DNA from 3 places in the Cupriavidus sp. PET2-C1 genome. Region 2 is predicted to be linked to each of the others. Evidence: predicted binding sites of a transcription regulator. Region 2 holds the regulator's gene; each other region holds the start of a gene.
The links. Region 2 encodes FNR, which switches genes on or off when oxygen is low (the NO sensors DNR and NnrR bind a similar motif). Its sites were predicted from a motif close to TTGATNNNNATCAA; they were not measured.
Positions count from the first base shown of each region.

Region 1: a site for FNR is predicted at 3,570-3,583, ahead of ubiU (ubiquinone anaerobic biosynthesis protein UbiU). Genes of this name have one in related genera too.
Region 3: a site for FNR is predicted at 3,122-3,135, ahead of ACX12D_RS03005 (universal stress protein). Genes of this name have one in related genera too.

Region 1 covers NZ_CM137259.1:2,217,673-2,224,296, reverse strand. Annotated here, with positions in the region: gene ACX12D_RS10055 (type IV pili methyl-accepting chemotaxis transducer N-terminal domain-containing protein) at 1-1,970, opposite strand, end outside; gene ACX12D_RS10050 (NAD(P)H-dependent flavin oxidoreductase) at 2,297-3,478, opposite strand; gene ubiU (ubiquinone anaerobic biosynthesis protein UbiU) at 3,773-4,801, shown strand; gene ACX12D_RS10040 (U32 family peptidase) at 4,880-5,809, shown strand; gene ubiT (ubiquinone anaerobic biosynthesis accessory factor UbiT) at 5,806-6,258, shown strand; one part of gene ACX12D_RS10030 (IS3 family transposase) at 6,457-6,624, shown strand, end outside.
Region 2 covers NZ_CM137259.1:2,605,118-2,611,741, reverse strand. Annotated here, with positions in the region: gene ccoP (cytochrome-c oxidase, cbb3-type subunit III) at 1-144, shown strand, start outside; gene ccoG (cytochrome c oxidase accessory protein CcoG) at 200-1,699, shown strand; gene ACX12D_RS11810 (membrane protein) at 1,770-1,988, shown strand; gene ACX12D_RS11805 (hypothetical protein) at 1,991-2,236, shown strand; gene fnr (fumarate/nitrate reduction transcriptional regulator Fnr) at 2,323-3,048, opposite strand; gene ACX12D_RS11795 (sulfite exporter TauE/SafE family protein) at 3,347-4,111, shown strand; gene scpB (SMC-Scp complex subunit ScpB) at 4,703-5,779, shown strand; gene rluB (23S rRNA pseudouridine(2605) synthase RluB) at 5,785-6,624, shown strand, end outside.
Region 3 covers NZ_CM137259.1:661,554-668,177, forward strand. Annotated here, with positions in the region: gene ACX12D_RS02995 (DEAD/DEAH box helicase) at 1-1,448, shown strand, start outside; gene ACX12D_RS03000 (serine/threonine protein kinase) at 1,482-2,543, shown strand; gene ACX12D_RS03005 (universal stress protein) at 2,574-3,011, opposite strand; gene ACX12D_RS03010 (hypothetical protein) at 3,271-3,432, shown strand; gene ACX12D_RS03015 (M20/M25/M40 family metallo-hydrolase) at 3,727-5,244, shown strand; gene ACX12D_RS03020 (carboxymuconolactone decarboxylase family protein) at 5,327-5,746, shown strand; gene ACX12D_RS03025 (hypothetical protein) at 6,020-6,220, opposite strand; gene ACX12D_RS03030 (LysR substrate-binding domain-containing protein) at 6,338-6,624, opposite strand, start outside.

The sequences.
Region 1 (6,624 bases), 390 kb from region 2:
ACCCGCGTGCCCGTGCCCCGTTCGGCCACGATCCGCAGCGTGGCCGATAGCCGCGCCGCGCGCTCGCGCATGATGTGCAATCCCACATGGGATTGATCGTCCGCCGCCGGCTCCGCGGGGTCGAAGCCATCGCCATCGTCCTCCACGATCATGCTGAAGGTGCGTCCATTGCGCACGATGACGCTGGCATAGCCGGCACGCGCATGCTTTCGCACATTGGACAGGGCCTCCTGCAGGATGAACAGCACCTGCAGTTGCTGCTCGGGCTGCAGGGGCGGCCCGCCCTGGGCGTCATTGAACACCAGGGCAAGCTCCGTGCTGCTCTGGCGCCGGAATCGCGCCACGGTGTCTTCCACCGCCTGGCGCAGCTCACCATGCGCCAGCTTGCTGCGGAAGTTGAGCAGGAGTTCACGCACATCCTGGTAGCTTTCTTCCACACCGCAACGCAACAGCGGCACGATGGTGCGCGTCTCGTCCATATCGTTGCGCGAGACCGCATCTTCCAGCACCTGCACCTGCAGGTTCAGGTAGTTAAGGCCCTGGGCAATGCTGTCGTGCAGGCCCTGCGCCACCAGGTTGCGCTCTTCCACCACCGCGAGCTGGCGCGCGGTTTCCGACAGGTGCAGATGATCGAGCGCCACGCCGATATGCTGCCCCAGCGTCTCAAGCAGGCGTATGTCCGAAGCAGGCAGCTGCAAGGGATCGCGAAAGTGTAGTGAGAATGTGCCCAGCACCGCACGCTGCGTTTCGATGCGGAACACCGCAAGCCCCGGGAAGCCTTCCCTTGCGCAGCCAAAACGCACACCGGCCGACGGCCCGCTGGCTGACAGCGCCGGGCCTTTGTTGAGATCTTCGATCAGCACGACCGATTCGCTCGCCGCCTCGCCACAGAAGCACGCATCCACCTTCATGCAGTGCTCGGCCTCTTCCAGTTCCGCGGAGAGGCCGACCGATACCAGCAGATGAAGCTGGTTGTGGTCCGCATCGATCATGCGCACGCTGCCGCCGTCGGCATCGAACTGCTTCATCACGCGCTGCAAGAAGCCGCGGCAAAGCGTCTCGCCGTCGTTTGGCATATTGAGGAAGGCGGCCATGTCGTAAAGCGCCGCGAGGTCGCGGTTGTGCCGCGCCAACTCCGCCGTCTTCTGCGCCACGCGCGCTTCCAGATCCTGGTATAGCCCCTGCAGTTCGCCTGCCATCTGGTTAAAGCCTTGCGCCAGCATGCCGAACTCGTCGCTGGTTTCCACTGGCAGCCGCAGGGAGAACTCCCGCGCGGCCATGCGGTACAAGCCGTCCTGCAAGCGCATGACCGGAAGGATGATCCAGATGTAGAGCAGGTAGATGACGGCTACCGTGCCCATGCAGGCCATGGCCGCGAGTCCCGCCTGCGACAACCGCAGCAGGGTGGTCTTCATGGCGTTCTCTTGCTCGATCATGCTGACCAGGCGATTGACCTGATCCACGAAGGAAGTCAGCGCCGCCGGGTAGGTCGGCGGCTCACTATTCGCGGCGGCCAGGTCGGCGAGCGCGAGCGGCTTGATACGCCGGTGCCAGTCAAGGTCTACCCGGTCGAGCTGCGCGTGGATGCCAGGGTCATCCGGCAGGAACAAGGGGCGTGCCGGATCGCCCTGGCGCAGGCGTGCCAGGGTGGCATCCAGCCCGGTGATCTGAGCCTCCAGTTGATGGCTTGCGCCGGCCCGTGCCCTGGCGAGCTCGATGGCGACGCGATTGGCACGCATGCGCAAGCTGCCGGCATCGTTGATGGCCGCGCCCGCGCCTTCGAGTTGCCATGACAGCCACAGCGTCCCGGAGATCATGGTCAGCACGATCAGCAGCGCGCCCAGCGAGAGCGAGACGATCCGCGTCGACAGGCGGTGGCGCAAGCCCGGCAACGCTGCCTGGGTACGCGGTGGGGTGACGGACGGCTCCGTGGCGGGAGCGGGTGGGCAAGGGGGCGTGAGGTCTACCATGGGGTTCCGGCCCCTGGCATCAGGTTTGCGCTCTGCAACGGCGCTTCAGGGGCTTGTCGCATTATTGACGGCAAGCCGGCGAGCGGGCTTGCGCCAGATCAAGGTCATATGCGGCTACAGGTAGTTCCGGGTGCACTTTCTGAAAATATCATGGCGTGACACAATGACGCGGCGCCGGGCGCGTGACCGGGAAGCCTGCCGGACATCGCCGCCAACGGCTTTGTGCCATGCATTTCCATTTCCGTTTCCATTCGCTCGGCGGCCCGGCCATGCCCTTGAAGCCTGCATCGACGCAGGTCACCGGCCTGGTCATCCGCGCGAGGCCGTCAGGCCGCCGCGGCTGCCAGACCTTGTGGCGTGCCCAGGCCCGCGGGCATTTCGCCGGTGAGCAGGTAGTGCATCAGTTCGCGTACCGGGCGGATGGCCGCGCCGAACGGCAGGCCCCCCTTGCCACGGAAGAACAGCCCGCGCTCCACGTCGCCGCGCATGGCCTGGGCCAGCTTGAGGTCGATGCAGAACTGGCCGACACGGCCGATGCCGTCGCGCAGGCCGCAGGCCTGCAGGCAGTCGAAGCCTTCGAGGCAGTCGCGGACCTTGGCGCGGGCCTGCAGCGTGGCTTCGCGCGAGAGGTAGCGCTTGAGCCATGGCGTCAGTACGGCGCGTGCCGGCAGGCCGGCCACGCTGGTGAATTCGCTCAGTTGTTCGGGGCGCGCGCTGGCCAGGACTTCCTTGAAAGCCGGGTGCGCATCCCCTTCCTCGGTCACGGCGAACGCCGTGCCCAGTTGCACGGCGCTGGCGCCTTCACCCAGCCAGTGGCGGACCTTGGCGTGGCTGTTGATCCCGCCCGCAAGGATCAGGGGCACACTTTCCCAGGCCAGCCCCAGCCCGGCGAATACTTCACGGCATTCGGCCAGCACGCGTGCGAAGGAGAAGCGCCCGTCTCCGATATCGTCGATGCGCGAGGCACCGAGGTGGCCGCCGGCGTGCGCCGGATCTTCGATGACGATGGCGTCGGGCAGGCGGTTCTTCTTCATCCACTTGCGCAGTACCAGCCCCACGCCGCGCGAATCCGACAGGATAGGGATCAAGGCAATGTCCGGGTGCCCGGCCGTGAGGTCGGGCAGGTCCAGCGGCAGTCCCGCGCCCATCACGATCGCATCGGCACCGCTCTCGCACGCCTGCCGGACCAGCGCGGCATGCGAGCTGACGGCCTTCATGACATTGACCGCGATGGCGCCGCGCCCGCCCGCGAGGCGCCGCGCGCCCTGGATCTCGCGATCCAGCGCCACCAGGTTGGCCGCCTCTATCCTGGCCTTGTCGCGCGACCTGGCGGTGGCCGCCAGCAGGTCCGGATGATGGTGGCGCAGGTCGATGCTGGCAATGGTGCCCATGCCGTTCTGGCTTGCCACCGCGCCCGCCAGCCGGTGCGCGGAAATGCCGATACCCATGCCGCCCTGTACCACCGGGACCAGCCGGCGGCCAATCAGCTTCAGCCAATGTTGTTGCATATCACTCTCGGTGAGGCATCCCGCTCGCCGGCGAAGATGCCGTGCGCGGCAGGAAAGCGGCATAGGTTTGCATGGACGCGCGCCGGGAAACTTGCGCTGGATCAATCAGCGCACGGCACGATACCAATGGCCTATGCCACTCGGCGGATGGCCCTCGTCCGGTGCGCGCGCCGCGGCGCACGCTTTTGCGCCTGGTCAACTGGTTCGTCGCGGGGCTTGGCTAGGATCCTGGCTCACAGGCGTTCGCCGCCACCGTGGCGCATGCGGACTCCGAAACCCCGTTGAGCCTATCCAATGACATCCAACACATCCGGCGCAACGCGCCGACCGCAACTGGTTGCGCCCGCCGGCTCGCTGGCGGCGCTGCGCGTGGCGCTGCAACGTGGCGCCGACGCCGTCTACCTCGGCCTGCGCGACGCCACCAATGCGCGCAACTTCGGCGGGCTGAACTTCACCGAGGCCGACATCCAGGCAGGCGTGGCCGAGGCCCATGCGCAAGGCGCGGAAGTCTTGTTCGCCATCAATACCTTCGCGCAGATGGGCGCGGTGACGAACTGGCATCGCGCCGTCGATGCCGCGGCGGAACTGGGCGCTGACGCAGTCATCATGGCCGACCCCGGCCTCATGGCCTATACCCGCGAGCGCCATCCGCAATTGCGTCTTCATCTGTCGGTGCAAGGCTCGGCCACGCACGCCGACGCCATCGCGCTGATGCGCGCGCGTTTCGGCATACACCGGGTGGTGCTGCCGCGCGTGCTGACGCTGGCGCAGATCGGCAAGCTCGCGCGCCAAACCGATGCGGAGCTCGAAGTGTTTGGCTTCGGCAGCCTGTGCGTGATGGCCGAAGGCCGCTGCCTGCTGTCTTCCTACGCGACCGGCGACTCGCCGAACAACAAGGGGGTGTGCTCGCCCGCGCACGCGGTACGCTGGGAAGAGCGCGAGGGAACCATGCAGGCGCGGCTGTCCGGCATCCTGATCGACAGCTACGCACCGGGCGAGCCCGCCGGCTACCCGACGTTGTGCAAAGGGCGGTTCGAGGTGGAAGGCGAACGGGGCTACGTGCTCGAGGAGCCGACCAGCCTCAACGCGCTGTCGCTGCTGCCGGCGCTGATCGGCATGGGCATCGCTGCCATCAAGATCGAAGGCCGCCAGCGCAGCCCGCGTTATGTGGGCGATGTGGTCGGCGTGCTGCGCGCGGCGATCGACGCGGCCTGCATCGATCCGGCGCGCTTCACAGCACGCCAGGAATGGCAGGGCGTGCTAGGGCGGCACGCCGAGGGTGACCAGGTTACCCAGGGCGCGTACGACCGGCCGTGGCGCTAAGAGAGGTCCGCCGTGCCTTTGCCTGCCGCATTCCTCATGCCTCACGGCATCCAACTTTCCTCTGGAACCAAACTACCAATGAACGATTCGATGATCGACCCCGCCGCAGCCACGGCGGCCCGCTTCGGCATCTCGCTCGGCCCGCTGCTGTACTACTGGCCGCGTGCCACGGTCATGCAGTTCTATGCCGAGGTCGCCGACTCCGCGGTCGACCGCGTCTACCTGGGCGAAACCGTTTGCACCCGCCGCCATGAACTGCGCCATGCCCACTGGCTGGAGATCGCGCAGATGCTGCGGGAGGCCGGCAAGGAAGTCGTGCTTTCGACCCCGGTGCTGGTCGAGTCCGACAGCGATATCGCCTGCATGCAACGCGTTTGCGAGCAGACCGAATATCTGGTCGAGGCCAACGACCTCGGCGCGGTCAACCGGATGGATGGACGCCCCTTTATCTGCGGCCCGCATCTCAACGTGTATCACGCGGATACGCTTGCCTGGCTGAGCGGGCTGGGTGCCATCGCATGCGTGCCACCGCTGGAAATGGACCGCACCGCGCTGGCGGCGCTGGCGGCGGCTCGCCCGGCGGCCACGGGGCTGGAGGTACTGGTCTGGGGCCGCATGCCGCTGGCGTTCTCGGCGCGTTGTTTCACAGCGCGCCATCACCGGCTGCGCAAGGACAACTGCGAGTTCCGCTGTCTGGATTACCCGGATGGCCTGGTGGCCTCGACCGGGGAGGGCCAGCCATTCTTCACGCTCAACGGGGTGCAGATCCAGTCCGCGACTTGTCTCGACCTGTGCGCCGAAGTGCCGGCCTTGATGGCCATGGGGATCGGCTCGGTGCGCGTCAGCCCGCATGCCAGCGCCACGCTGCATGTGGTGGCGGCGCTGGCGGGACTGCGGTCCGGCGCACGGACCACGGCCCCCGGCGGCCTGCTGCCGGCGGGGGCGCAGCCCAGCAACGGCTACTGGGATGGACGCGCCGGCATCGCCTGGCAGGAGGCGCACGCATGATCGGCCCCAAAGCCATGCTCGCACGGCTGCACCGCGCGGTGCCGGCGCAGGCCCAGGCCTTACCCCTGGTGGCCGCGCTGGAGCTTGCGCGGCGGCGTGGGTGGCTGCAGCCACCGGCGGCGCTCGACGGCCACTGCTTCCTGCTCACGGTGGAGGATCTTGGCCTGCGGGTGCGTTTTCGCTGCACGGACGGCCGTTTTGCCGCCGGGCCCTTTGATGGCAGCCCGCCGGAGCTGACGCTGCGCGCCAACGCTGTCGATTACCTGCGTCTGCTGGGCGGGGAGGCCGATACCGATACGCTGTTCTTCCAGCGGCGCCTGGCGATCGGTGGTGATACTGCGCTGGGGCTGGAGGTGAAGTACTGGCTGGACACCGTGAGCCGGCCGGAATGGCTCACCGGCCTGACCAGGCATCTGGCTGCGGAGGCCGTCACGCCGCAGGCTAGCTGATGATGCAGCAAGGGCGGCTGGGGGAGAGGGAGCCAAAGCCGTCGTCATTCCAGGCTGTTTTGGCGCATCCTGCCGGCTTCGGCCGATGCTGCTGGTTTGCTCCCCTCTCCCACTTGTGGGAGAGGGGACGGGGGTGTAGTGGTCTAATTTCCTCAGACAGGTCGATAGGTGGAAAATCACGATCGACGAGGAAAGCAGATGACAAAGCAACGCCGTAATTTTGATGCCAGCTTCAAGCTGGAAGTGGTCCGAATGGTCCGGGAGCAGGCCCTTTCGGTTACCGAGGTATGCCACACGATGGGGATTGGCGAGACGGCGCTCAGGCGCTGGCTCGCCCAGTATGACCTGGAGCTGGCTGGCGGCCAG
Region 2 (6,624 bases):
GTCGACGCCATCCTGAAGGGCCATAACAACCATATGCCGGCGCACGAGGAAATCCTCACGCCGGAGCGTATCCGCATGTTGACGGCCTATGTCTGGGGCCTGTCCAACACCGGTGGCGGTGCAGGCGAGGGGGGCAAGCAATGAGCCACCACGCTTGTGCTTGTCAGCCGGGCCGGCACCGCGGCGGGGGTGTTCGCTCATGAACGCCCCCGGACCGGAGCCGCTTCAAAGGAACGGGGCCGCGTGGGCACCGCTGCGAGCGCCCACGCCTGGCGCGGCGGACGCGGAAACGTCGGACGAGACCCTGTACGAAGTCCGCCGCAAGATCTATCCGCGCTCGGTGTCGGGTGCGTTCTCGAACTGGCGGGTCTGGATGGTGGTCCTGACCCAGCTGTTCTTCTATGGCATGCCCTGGCTGCAGTGGAATGGCCGCCAGGCCATGTTGTTCGATCTCGGCGCGCGCAAGTTCTATATATTCGGCCTGGTGCTGTGGCCCCAGGACGTGATCTACCTTGCCGTGCTGCTGGTGATCTCCGCGGTGTCGCTGTTTCTCTTCACGGCGATCGCGGGGCGGCTGTTCTGCGGCTACGCGTGTCCGCAGACGGTGTACACCGAGATCTTCATGTGGATCGAGCGGCATGTGGAAGGCGACCGCTTTGCCCGCATCCGCCTGGACGGCGATCCTTGGAGCGCGCGCAAGCTGCGCCTGAAGGCCACCAAGCACACGCTCTGGATCGTGATCGCGCTATGGACGGGCTTTACCTTCGTCGGCTATTTCTCGCCCATTCGCACGCTCGGCGCGCAGGTGCTGAGCCTCTCGCTGGGCCCGTGGCAGACGTTCTGGATGCTGTTTTACTCGTTTGCCACCTGGGGCAACGCCGGCTTCATGCGCGAGCAGGTCTGCAAGTACATGTGCCCGTATGCGCGCTTCCAGAGCGTGATGGTGGATCGCGACACCTATGTGGTCACCTATGACGTGGGCCGCGGCGAACCGCGCGGCAGCCGCTCGCGCAAGGCGGACCACAAGGCCGCCGGGCTGGGCTCGTGCGTGAATTGCAGCATCTGCGTGCAGGTCTGTCCCACTGGCATCGATATCCGGGATGGCCTGCAGTACGACTGCATTGGCTGCGGCGCGTGTATCGACGCCTGCAACCAGGTCATGGACAAGATGGCCTACCCGCGCGGGCTGATCCGCTATACGTCCGAGAACGCCATGCGCAGCGCGCTCTCCGAGACCGTGGCGCGCAAGCGCCTGGTGCGGCCGCGCACGGTGATCTACTCGGTGATCTGGCTGGCGCTGGTCGCCGGCTTCATGGCCTCGCTGGCCATGCGCACGCCGCTCAAGGTCGATATCATCCGCGACCGCGGCGCGCTGGGGCGTGAGGTGGAAGGGCGCTGGATCGAGAACGTGTACCGGCTGCAGCTGATCAACACGACCGAGGCGCCGATGCGCGTCGCCGTCAGCGCGGGCAGCGGCGAGCTCAAGGGCCTGGCCGTGGAATATGATCACGCTGCCGGCAACCTGGAACCCACGTCCAATCGCCTGATTCCCATCCGGGTGCGCGTGCCGATCGAGGCCGCGGCGCAGGGCACGCACAAGATCGAGGTCACGGTCACCGCGGTGCCCGACGAGGGCGCGGGCAGCCATGGCGCAGAGATTCGACAGAGCACCAGCTTTATCGTGCCGCGCAATCTATGAGGCGGCGGGGACGCTGGATGCACCAATCCGTACGCAACATACGCGATCTAGATCTAGAGGAGGAGGCCAGATGACGCAGCAAAGCAATCCCTGGTGGAAGGAGCCATGGCCGTGGCTGCTGATGAGTGGGCCGTTCGTGGCCATGGTGGCCTGCGGGGTCACGATCTGGCTGGCTATGACCCACCCGGATCCACCCATTGAGGAAGGGGTGGCGCGCCACGGCCTGGTGGTCGAGAAGGCGGGCAGCGCGGCACGCCAGGCAGCGCCGGTCGCGGCGCAAGCGAGGTGATCATGAGACTACGCTGGCTGATGTGGGTGCTGTGGCCCGCTTTCCTGGTCGCCGGGCTGACCACCGCGCTGGTATTCTCCATGGTCGATCCCGGTGACCTGCGCTTCTTCGGCCAGCCGGTCGAGGCATCGCGGGAGGCGGTCTACACCGTGGGCTTCCTGATCGCGTGGGTGCTGTGCGCGCTGTCGAGCGGCTTGACGCTGTACACCATGCCCACGCGGCTGGCGGACACGGACGAGCTGGAGTGATTGCGATGCGCGCCTTGCCGGTTCAGGCCAGCAGGCGCGGCATCGCGGCGTGCCGCGGCGGGCGAGGGCGGCCCGCGACGAGCACGTCAGCAGGATTTGTTGACGATCTGCTTGATCCCCACCATGTCGACCAGCTTGACGTGGCGCTGGCGGATCTGGATCAGGCCGGCTTCCGCAAAGCGCGAGAACAGGCGGCTGACGGTTTCGAGCTTGAGCCCCAGGTAGCTGCCGATTTCCTCGCGGCTCATGCGCAGCACGAATTCGGAGGCCGAATAGCCGCGCGCGGACAAGCGCTCGGACAGGTTGATCAGGAAAGCGGCAAGCCGCTCCTCGGCGCGCATCGATCCGAGCGTGATCAACATGACCTGGTCCTGCGAGATCTCCTTGCTCATCAGGCGCATGAACTGATGCTGCAGGGAAGGCAGGACGTTGGACAACGTCTGGAGATCGCCGAAGCGCACCACGCAGACTTCGGTATCTTCCAGCGCGGTGGCATCCGACGCGTGCTGCATCTCGCCGAGGCCGTCAAGGCCGACGACTTCGCCGGGAAGGTGGAAGCCCGTGATCTGCGAGCGGCCGTCTTCCATTGTCAGGTGGGTCTTGAGCGTGCCGAAGCGGATCGCGTAGACGGCGGTGAGAGGATCGCCGAGGCGGTACAGGGTTTCGCCCTTGCGTACGCGCACCCGGTCCTGGACCAGCGTATCCATCTTTTCGAGGTCCTGCTGCGACATGCCGACGGGCAGGCAGAGCTGGCCGAGCGAGCAAGTGGAGCAGCGGGGCGACATCTCGGTAATAGGAATGGTGGTGAGCAATTGGGGCCTGTCGGTTTAGCGCAGTCAATCAAGCGCGATGTGGCGGGCGCATTGAGTTGAGAGCTTGACGTTGAGAGTCGTCGATTGGAAGCGCCATCCACATCGGCCTGGCGCGCGGGTCTTGCGGCAGTGCGCTATCTGTGCAGCGCGGCTTGCCGTGCCCGTCGTCATGTTGTGCGAGCGCGCTGGTGTGCGCGGGCGCAAGGCCTCATGTTGATAGCGCCTCTTGGAGCTGCGGGGGCGCGTTCGACGCATTTTACCGCGCCGGGCGTTGCGATTGTGTGATTGGGAGGAGAAGTTGACCATAGGCGTGCTTATCAGCGTATTTACCCTGGCTTTGCTGGGCGGCGTGCACTGCGCCGCCATGTGCGGCGGGATCGCGCTGGCGGCGGAGCAGGGCGGCGTTGCGCGCGTGCCTGCCACGGTGCTGCGGCGTCCCGGCCATTGGTTGCTGGAACTGCTTGTCATGCATGCCGGGCGGCTTAGCATGTATGCGGTGCTGGGGGCCTTGCTGGGCGCCCTTGGTGCTGGCGTCTGGAAGGCACAGTACCTGCCGCTGCAGCGCTGGCTGTTTGGGATCGGCAGTGTGATGCTGGTGTTGTCGGGCTTGTGGATGTTGCGCGGGCGCACCATGGGTACGGGTTGGCTGGAGCGGCTCGCCGCCCGTGGCGCGGGCGGCTTGCTGCGCGGCCTTGGCGCCGTCGGGGTGCGCTTGCCGGCTGTGGCCCGGGTGCAGGGGCAGGGCCGGTTGCTGCGCCGCTACGGCATGGGGCTAGCCTGGGGGCTGGTCCCGTGCGGCATGGTGTACGGCGCCCTTGCCATGGCATTGCTGGCCGGCAATGCCGCGTCGGGCGCGCTGGTGATGGCCGTGTTTGGCCTGGGCACCCTGCCGAATCTGTTGGTGATCTCGGGCCTGTCCGGCTATCTCAGGCAGCTTTCGCGGCGCCCGGCGTTGCGGGCTGGCGCTGGCCTTGCAGTGGTGGCCTTTGGCTTGGCCGGGGTGGCGCGCGCGCTGCTTTTGCCTGAGACGCTTGCCGCGCATGGATTCTGTCTGGTCTTCTGAAGCGCTGTTTCGTGGTGCATCTGTCACTTCCTCGCTGAGGTAGCTGTGCGAATCGGTTGCAGGTTTGCCAGGGAATGCCATACAATCGCAAGAACAGCGATATCGCGCAGCGTACTTCATCGTGGCATCGTCAGGTAGCATCCGCTGCTCAGGGATGCATGCCAGGAACACCCAGGCAGGCATCAGCGCCAGGGACCGTTCCCCATCCGCCGTCCGGTTCACAAGATTCGGTTCAAAAGACCAGCTACGGCAGGGCGGGGTGAAATAGGCCAGCAGGCCCGATATCCGTATTTTCTTGCACCCGGCGCGTTCGATGATAGACGCCGCGCCGGACAGGTCCGCCACATCAGGGGGAAGGCGCGACGCAAGGGCTCCGTCGACTGGCAGATAAAGCCGGTGGCCGGGCGATCTCCTGCCGGTCAGGTCCGGCACCCGATGCAATAAAAGAAGGCGCACGGCTGGCATGCATCAAGCATGCGGTTGGCTGCGCGGCCAGATGGCGGTGGCAATCCCTACCGCTGAACCCGCAATCTCCAGTGCGCCCGGGATCAACCGGGGCGCAGGTGCAAAGACAGGCTGCACGCAATCAACATGAATACCCAAGAGGCGAAGATCGTCCTCGAGACCGCGCTGATCTGCGCGCAGGAACCCTTGCGCGTCAATGACTTGCGCCGGCTGTTTGCCGACGACGTCGGTGCCGACACCATTCGCGTGCTGCTCGAAGAGCTGCGCCGCGACTGGGAGCAGCGCGGCGTGGAACTCGTGGCACTGGCCAGTGGCTGGCGTTTCCAGAGCCGCCCTGTCATGCGTGAATACCTGGATAGGCTGAATCCCGAAAAGCCGCCCAAGTACTCCCGCGCCGTGATGGAGACGCTGGCGATCATCGCCTACCGGCAACCGGTCACGCGGGGCGATATCGAGGAAATCCGCGGTGTCGCGGTCAGCACCGAAGTCGTGAAGAAGCTCGAGGATCGCAGCTGGATCGAGGTGATCGGCCACCGTGACGTGCCCGGACGGCCTGCGCTTTATGCCACCACCAAGAACTTCCTTGATGACCTTGGCCTGCGCACGCTCGATGAATTGCCGCCGCTGGAAGACATCCAGGCCCAGGCGCAGGTCGCGCTGCTGAATCAGGAGCCGATTGACTTCGAGGCGCTGGGCACGGTGCCGGCGGATAGCGACGAAGAGGCATTCGCGGAACCTGGCGATGATCAGGCCGGCGCTGCCGCTCTGGTTGCGGCGGATGCCGGAGAGGGTGAACCGACCCTTTCCAGCGTGGTTGCCCCCGACGGTCTTGCGGCCGGCGCCACGGATGGCATCGCCGATTTGGTGGATGCGTTTGAAAGGAAGGAGGCTTTGGCGCAAGCGGAAGCCGGGTTCACACCCGCGCCCGGGGCCGAGTCGGAAGTGCCGGCGACGCCCGGGCCAGGCAGTGAGCTGGCGAGCGAGCCGATGTCCGCCGACCCCGCCGGCGCGCAGTCCGGCGACACAGCCGAGGAGCAAGCCGTCGAAGACGGTGAAACAAATGAGCAAACGGACACGCCCGCCAACGGTTACCACGTACAAGTGGCCTCCGGCGCGCAGGCGTCCGAAGTCCCGGGGGCGTCCACGACGAATCCGGCGCACCCCAGCGAGCACGACGAGCACGACCAGCGCGTGTCCAACTGAACACCATGCAACATCCGAATGTGAATACCTTGTCCGATTCTGATCAAGACGTCCGCCAGGCGGATACGCCGGCCGGCGATGCCGGCAATGGCGCCGAAGGCGGCGCCGGCACCGATGGCGCGCCGCGCCGCAAGGGCCTGCGCCGTGGCTTGCGCAATCTGGTGGCCACGCGCCGCCAGGCCGCGCAGGACCGCGATGGCGGCCGTGCCGCGGACGGCGGGGCGGCAATCCCTGCTGGCAGCCCCGATGTGGGCGCCGCGCAAGACGCGCGTGGCGACGGCGCAAGGAAGGGACGTACGCGTGGCAAGCGCAAGCCCGCGGAAGGCGAGGCGGTGCAGGCCGGCGAGCAGCAGGGCGAGCGCCCGGCGCCGCGAGGCCGCCGCAACTTCAGTAACGACAATGCCGAAGGCGCAAGCGAAGCTGGCGGAGAAGCCGCGGGCGAGCGCCAGCGCGATGGCACCCGCGCTAACCCGAACGGGAATGGCGCCCGCAAGCGCAAGCCGCAGCAAGGCCAGCAGCCGCAAGGCGCCGCCCGCCGCGGCGGCGCTGAAGGGCAGCAGGGCGGCCCGCGCCAGCAAGGCAAGGGCAGCAAGGGCAAAGGCGGCACGCAGCGCCCAGCCGCGGGTGTGTCTGAGAAGGCGCCCGCCGCCGCCGCGAGCGGTGAGGACCTGTTCCGCTTTGTCATTTCCGGTCAGTACGACCAGGAAGAGTCGAGCGGTCCGCAGGCCCGGGTCAAGCCGGTGCGTGAGCTGTCTGCAGACGACGATGCGCCCAAGCTGCACAAAGTGCTCGCCGAGGGTGGGCTGGGCTCGCGCCGGGAAATGGAAGAGCTGATCCTGCAGGGC
Region 3 (6,624 bases), 1.9 Mb from region 2:
GACAGCGCCTGCCGGTGCGCGCACTGGTCCTGACCCCGACCCGCGAACTGGCGGCGCAGGTGGAAGAAAGCGTCCGTAACTACGGCAAGTACCTCAAGCTGCGCTCCATGGTGATGTTCGGCGGCGTGGGCATCAACCCGCAGATCGAACAGCTCAAGCGCGGTGTCGATATCGTGGTGGCCACGCCCGGCCGCCTGCTTGATCACCTGTCCCAGCGCACCATCGACCTGTCGCACGTGGAAATGCTGGTGCTGGACGAAGCCGACCGCATGCTCGACATGGGCTTCATCCACGACATCCGCAAGATCCTCAATGTCTTGCCGCCGAAGCGCCAGAACCTGCTGTTCTCGGCCACCTTCTCCGATGAGATCCGTGGCCTGGCCGACCGCCTGCTGGACAACCCCGCCTCCATCGAAGTGGCGCGCCGCAATACCACGGCCGAAACCGTGGCGCAGCGCGTCTACCCGGTGGACCGCGAGCGCAAGCGCGAACTGCTGGCCCACCTGGTGCGCGAGAACGACTGGCACCAGGTGCTGGTCTTTACCCGCACCAAGCACGGCGCCAACCGCCTGGCCGAGCAGCTCGACAAGGACGGCCTGTCGGCATTGGCGATCCACGGCAACAAGAGCCAGTCGGCCCGCACGCGCGCGCTGACCGAGTTCAAGGCCGGCACGCTGCGCCTGCTGGTGGCTACCGATATCGCCGCGCGCGGCATCGACATCGATCAACTGCCCCACGTGGTCAACTACGACCTCCCCAACGTGCCCGAAGACTACGTGCACCGTATCGGCCGTACCGGCCGCGCCGGCGCCGAGGGCGAGGCGATCTCGCTGGTCTGCGTGGATGAAATCTCGCTGATGCGCGATATCGAACGGCTGATCAAGCGCCAGATCGAGCAAACCATCTTGCCGGGCTTCGAGGTCGATCCGAGCATTCCGGCCGAGCCGATCCAGAAGGGCCGGCAGGCACGCGGCCAGGGCCAGGGCAATGGTGGTGGTGGCCGTGGCCGCGGCCAGGCACCCGCCGGCGGCCAGCCGCGCGGCCGCGCACCGGCAGCGGAAGCTGGCGAGCGCCAGCAACGTCCGGCACGCGCGCCGCAAGGCCGCAGCCAGGCTCCCGCCGCCGCCGATGGGCAAGGCCAGCGCCGCGCGCCGCAGGCACAGGGCCAGCGCCCGGCGCAGGGCAGCGGACGACCGGCTTCGGCCGGGCAAGGCAGCCCGCGTAACGGTCAGGCCAATGGCAACCGCACTGGCGAGGCCAACGGCAACCGTGCCGCCGGCAATGGCAATGGCAACCGCGATCGCAATGGCGACGTCAACGGCAACCGCGCCGGTGCCGACACCCATGTCGCGCAGCCGCGCACCGGACAGGATCCGGCCGCACGCGGTCGCCGTCCGGCGCCGCAAGCCGCGTTGCTGGGCGGCCAGCGCGCCAAGCCCACGCGCTAATTCCACAACGTTCCTCAACGGCTGCCACGCGCAATGTCCAGTTCAGGGTTTGACCTTCAGGTGCCCGGCGACGGCGGCACGCTCACCAATGCCGATGGCGTGCCCTACGCCAGCCTCACGCCGGACCTGATGCTGGATGCGATGGAGGCCGCCGGTTTCGAGCCGGACGGCCGCCTGCTGGCGCTCAATAGTTATGAGAACCGGGTCTGGCAGGTGGGGATCGAAGGCAGCGCGCCGGTGGTGGTCAAGTTCTACCGCCCCGGCCGCTGGAGCGACGCGGCCATTCTGGAAGAGCACGCTTTCGTGCGGCAACTGGCCGACGCCGAGATTCCGGCGGTGCCGGCCATCGCGCGCGACGGCGCCACGCTGCTGGCGCACGCGGGTTTTCGTTTCGCGGTCTTTCCCCGCTGCGGGGGGCGCGAGCCGGAGCTGGATCGTGCGGACACGCTGACCTGGCTTGGCCGTTTCATCGGCCGCATCCATGCGCTCGGCGCCACGCATCCCTACCAGGCACGCCCCACCATCGACGTAGACACCTTCGGGGTGGCCCCGCGCGACTGGCTGCTGGCGCAAGACTGTATTCCCCTGGAACTGCGCCCGGCCTGGCAGGCGGTTGCCGATCTCGCCGTGGATGGCGCTCGCCGTTGCTTCGAGCGCGCGGGTGATGTAGCGCAATTGCGGCTGCACGGCGATTGCCATCGCGGCAATGTGCTGTGGATCGAGGAGTCCCATGTGGGTTCGCGCCCGCCCGGGCCGCACTTTGTCGACTTCGACGATAGCCGCATGGGGCCGGCGGTCCAGGATCTGTGGATGCTGCTGGAAGGCGACCGCGCCGCCCAGCAGGGCCAGATGGCCGACATCCTGGCCGGCTATGAGGATTTCGCGGAATTCCAGCCGCGTGAGCTTTACCTGATCGAGGCGCTGCGCACGCTGCGCCTGCTGCATTACAGCGCCTGGCTGGCCAGCCGCTGGCGCGATCCGGCCTTTCCGGCGGCATTCCCGTGGTTTGGGACTGCCCGCTACTGGCAGGACCGCATCCTCGAACTGCGCGAGCAGGTCGCGCTGATGGACGAGCCGCCGCTCTGGCCGGTCTGACCCGGCACCGGCCAGCCCAGGCCGGCTGCCTTACTTCTTGCCCGGGGCCTTGACCAGGACTACCGGGCACGGGGCGTGCGCCAGCACCCGTCCCGCCACCGAACCAATCACCGCATCGAAGAACGAGCCGCGGCCGTGCGTGCCCATGACGATGCCGCGTGCGTCGACGCTGGCGGCGTAGGCGACGATGCGTTCCGGCGCAAAGCCGTGCAGCGCGTGTTGCTCGAAGGCGATGCCCGCGGCGCCGAGGATGTCGGCCACGGACTGCATGGCCTTACCGCTTTCCTCCTGATGCCAGGCGTCGATGGTTTCCTTGCTGACGAAGGCGCGTACCTGTCCGGTGACATCGGGCGTCACATGGACCACATGCACGGTAAAGCCGCCTTGCAGCAGTTTGCCTTCGGCGATGAAGCGGGCGGCCGCGTCGGAAAAGGGCGAACCGTCGGTGGCGAGCACGATGTTGGTCATGGCGGCTATCTCCTGTAATGGCTGTGATCGTTGTCGGCATGGCGGCCCCCGCCGGGGTGGCTCGGGGGCGGTCACCAGGGTCATCATGGCACCCTGCGGGCAACCTTGCCTGGATCCAGATCAAGTCGGGCGCAATCGCCGGCGCCTTCCACGGGTCTTCCATTTTCCCGTTTTGACAGTTTCTTTGCACCGTGCCGTGGCATCTCAGCGCCTTTTTGATGTGTGGAAATCTACGCTGCAGATAGGACAACTCTGTCGGATGTTCCGGCTTGCCGCCATGTGGATCTACTATCGGTTGGCGATCGGCGCGCTGGCCATGCTCGCGCTGATCCTGCTTTTTGCCATGGAATTCGGGCTGGCCAGTGCCATTGCGCGCCGCGAGGAGGGCTTTTCGCAGTCACCCGACGAGCAGGGCCCCTGAGGGCGCCCGCGCGCTGCCTGGCCCGATGAAGGCGCGCCGCCAGGGGCACCGTGCGTGGACAAGTTGCATGTAGCGGTTCAGACTGCCGGTGCGGGCCGCGCGGCTGTCTTGCGGCCCGCCCGCCGTATCCGTCGCCATGCAATTTCCTATCCAACAAGAGCCATGAGACTACGTTCCCTTGCCCGCGCGCCTGGCGGCGCGCCGCATCGCGCCCCCCTGCATACCCGTTCCCGCATCTTCCGGTCCCCCTTGCACAGCGCCGTCCGCGCGACCGTGTGCGGCACCCTCGGCGCCATGCTGCTGGCAGCGGGCGCGCATGCCGCCACGCTCGACGGCGTGCAGCTGCAGCAGCAGGCCGACCAGGCCGCGGCGCGCAGTTACCGCGAATGGGTCGAATTGCTGGCCCTGCCCAACGACGCCACCGTGCCCGCGGATATCCAGAAGAACGCGGACTGGCTGGTCAAGGCCTTCGCCCGGCGTGGCTTCCAGGCGCGCGAGCTGCCCAATAACGGCAAGCCGATGGTCTACGCCGAATATCCCGCCAGCACGCGGCAAAGCGCTGGCCCGCGCAAGACCGTGCTGTTCTACATGCATTTCGATGGCCAGTCGGTGACGCCGTCGCAATGGGCGCAGCCCAGCCCGTGGGAGGCTACGCTCAAGGCGCGCAGCGCCGATGGCAAGTGGGAAACGCTGCCGCTGGACAAACTCTATGCCGGCCAGGTCGATCCCGAGTGGCGCGTGTTCGGGCGTTCGTCGTCCGACGACAAGGGTCCCATCGTGATGTTCCTGGCCGCCATGGATGCGCTCAAGGCCGCCGGGGTGGACCCTGCGGTCGATATCAAGGTGCTGCTGGATTCCGAAGAGGAGAAGGGATCGCCGTCGCTGGGCAAGGTGATCGCGGACAACCTGGCGCTGCTGCGCAATGACGGCATGGTGATCTTCGATGGCCCCATGCACCAGAGCAACCAGCCCACGCTGATCTTCGGCAACCGCGGCGTGCTGCTGGTGCAGCTCAAGGTGTTCGGCGCCAGCCAGGGCCTGCACAGCGGCCACTATGGCAACTATGCCGCCAACCCCGCGCAGCGGCTGGCGAACCTGCTCGCCACCATGAAGGACGATGACGGCCGCGTCACCATTGCCGGCTACTACAAGCAGGTAAAGATCGATGAACGCGCACGCCGCATCATGGCCGCCGTGCCCGACGACGAGGCCGCGCTGCGCCGCCGCCTGGGCATCGCGCGCGCCGAGCGCGTTGGTGCCAACTACCAGGAGGCCATGCAGTACCCCACGCTGAACGTGCGCGGCATGGCCGCCGGCGACGTGGGCGAGAAGGCCCGCACCGTCATTCCGGAAGTGGCGGTGGCCGATATCGATATCCGCACCGTGCCGGAGACCAGCCCGGAATCCCTGTTCGCCCTCGTCAGGCAGCACGTGGAAAAACAGGGCTACCACCTGGTCAAGGGCGAGCCCACCGACGACGAACGCGCGCGCTATCCCAAGCTTGCCTCGGTCACCGCGGGCGAGGTCTCGGCCTCCAGTTCCGCCGCGCGCACGGACCTGTCGGCGCCGATCAGCCGGTGGCTCACTCAGGCCATGCAGCAGTCCTACGGCAAGGCGCCGGTGCAGATCCGCATGATGGGCGGCACCGTGCCGACCGGCGCAGCGGTGAAGGCGCTGCAGTCGCCGTTCGTGATCGTGCCGCTGGTCAATGCGGACAATAACCAGCACAGCTACGACGAGAACATGCGGCTGGGCAACTACCGCGACGGCATCCGTACCGTGATGGGCATCCTGCAGACACCGTTCAAGTAAGGCGCAACGCCGCAGGCGCCGCGCATCCACCAGGACGCGGCGTGCCTGCCCGATGGCCCATGCAATCAGAGGAGATAGCAAGATGACGCAAGCCCAGCAAGACCCTGCCGCCTACACGCAAACGCCGGCCTTCGAAGCCGGCCGGCAGGTACGTTCGGAAGTCATGGGAGAACAATACGTGCAGCGCGCGTTCGACGCCGCGCAACAGCAGGGCGATGTCGGCCTGCAGCAACTGGTGACGGAGTTCGCCTGGGGCACGGTGTGGACGCGTGACGGCCTGGACCGCAAGCAGCGCAGCCTGGCCACGGTATCGATGCTGATCGCGCTCAACCGGCCGCAGGAACTGGCCGGCCATCTGCGCGGCGCCCTGGCCAATGGCGTGACGCCGCAGGAATTGCGTGAGCTGGTGGTGCACAGCGCAGTGTACTGTGGCTTTCCGGCGGCGCTGGACGCCGGGCGCAAACTGGCCGAAGTGCTGGAGGCTGCCAACGTGAAGGGCTGAGCGGGCGGTAGCAGGCGCGGCAGGCCTGGGGCAGGTGCACGGCCGTTTCGGACATCCGGAATCATGCCAAATGCGCGGTGCTTGCCTTGCCAGCGCTCAACCGCTCAGGCGCGCAAGTGTGTCATCCCTAACGCTGCAGCGCCTGCGCGGCGAAGGTCACGAGGTAGCCGCTGCCCAGGCAGGCGGCGATCCATCCGGCGAGGATCAGGGCGGTGTCTTTGACGGTCATGATGCGTTCCTGCTGTCTGTGCTTCCTGTGCAGCGCTTGCTTGCTCACACGGAGAAACCGAACGGATAGTCGTGCTTGACCGTGCGCGCGCCATCGGTGTAGGCGTCGGCCGAGCGGTGCACGTAGCCGTAGTTGTCGCCGGCGTGGGTGCCGCTGGTGTCCGCGGCAAAGGCGGAGTTCAGGGAGAGCAGGGCCGTGCCGGCAATGGCGGCAGCGAGGAACAGGCGCGCGGTGGTAATTCTCATGATCTATCTGCCTTGTTGAAATTGGGAGAATATGTTCCGTCTCCATGTGACAAAGGATAGATCTGGCACGGGATCGATAAGGGCCCTTGTATCGTATTTGATGTTCAAATTTTCTGATTAAACGTCCTGTGCAAGCCCCGGGGCCCGCCCCGAGGCCTGCCGTGCCGCGAAATCCTGCGCCGCCGCCAGCAGCCAGGTCCGCAGGCGCGACATCGCATCGCTCATCGGCCGCGAGTCCGGTGCCACCAGGTAGTAGGCGCGCTGCGAGCGCATGGCCTGTGCTACCGGCATCACCAGCAGGCCCAGCGCCAGGTACTCCTCCACCAGGAAGCGCGGCACCAGGCCTACGCCCAGCTTGGCGCGGGCGGCGCTGATCACCATGCTGTGGTGGTCATAGCGCGTGC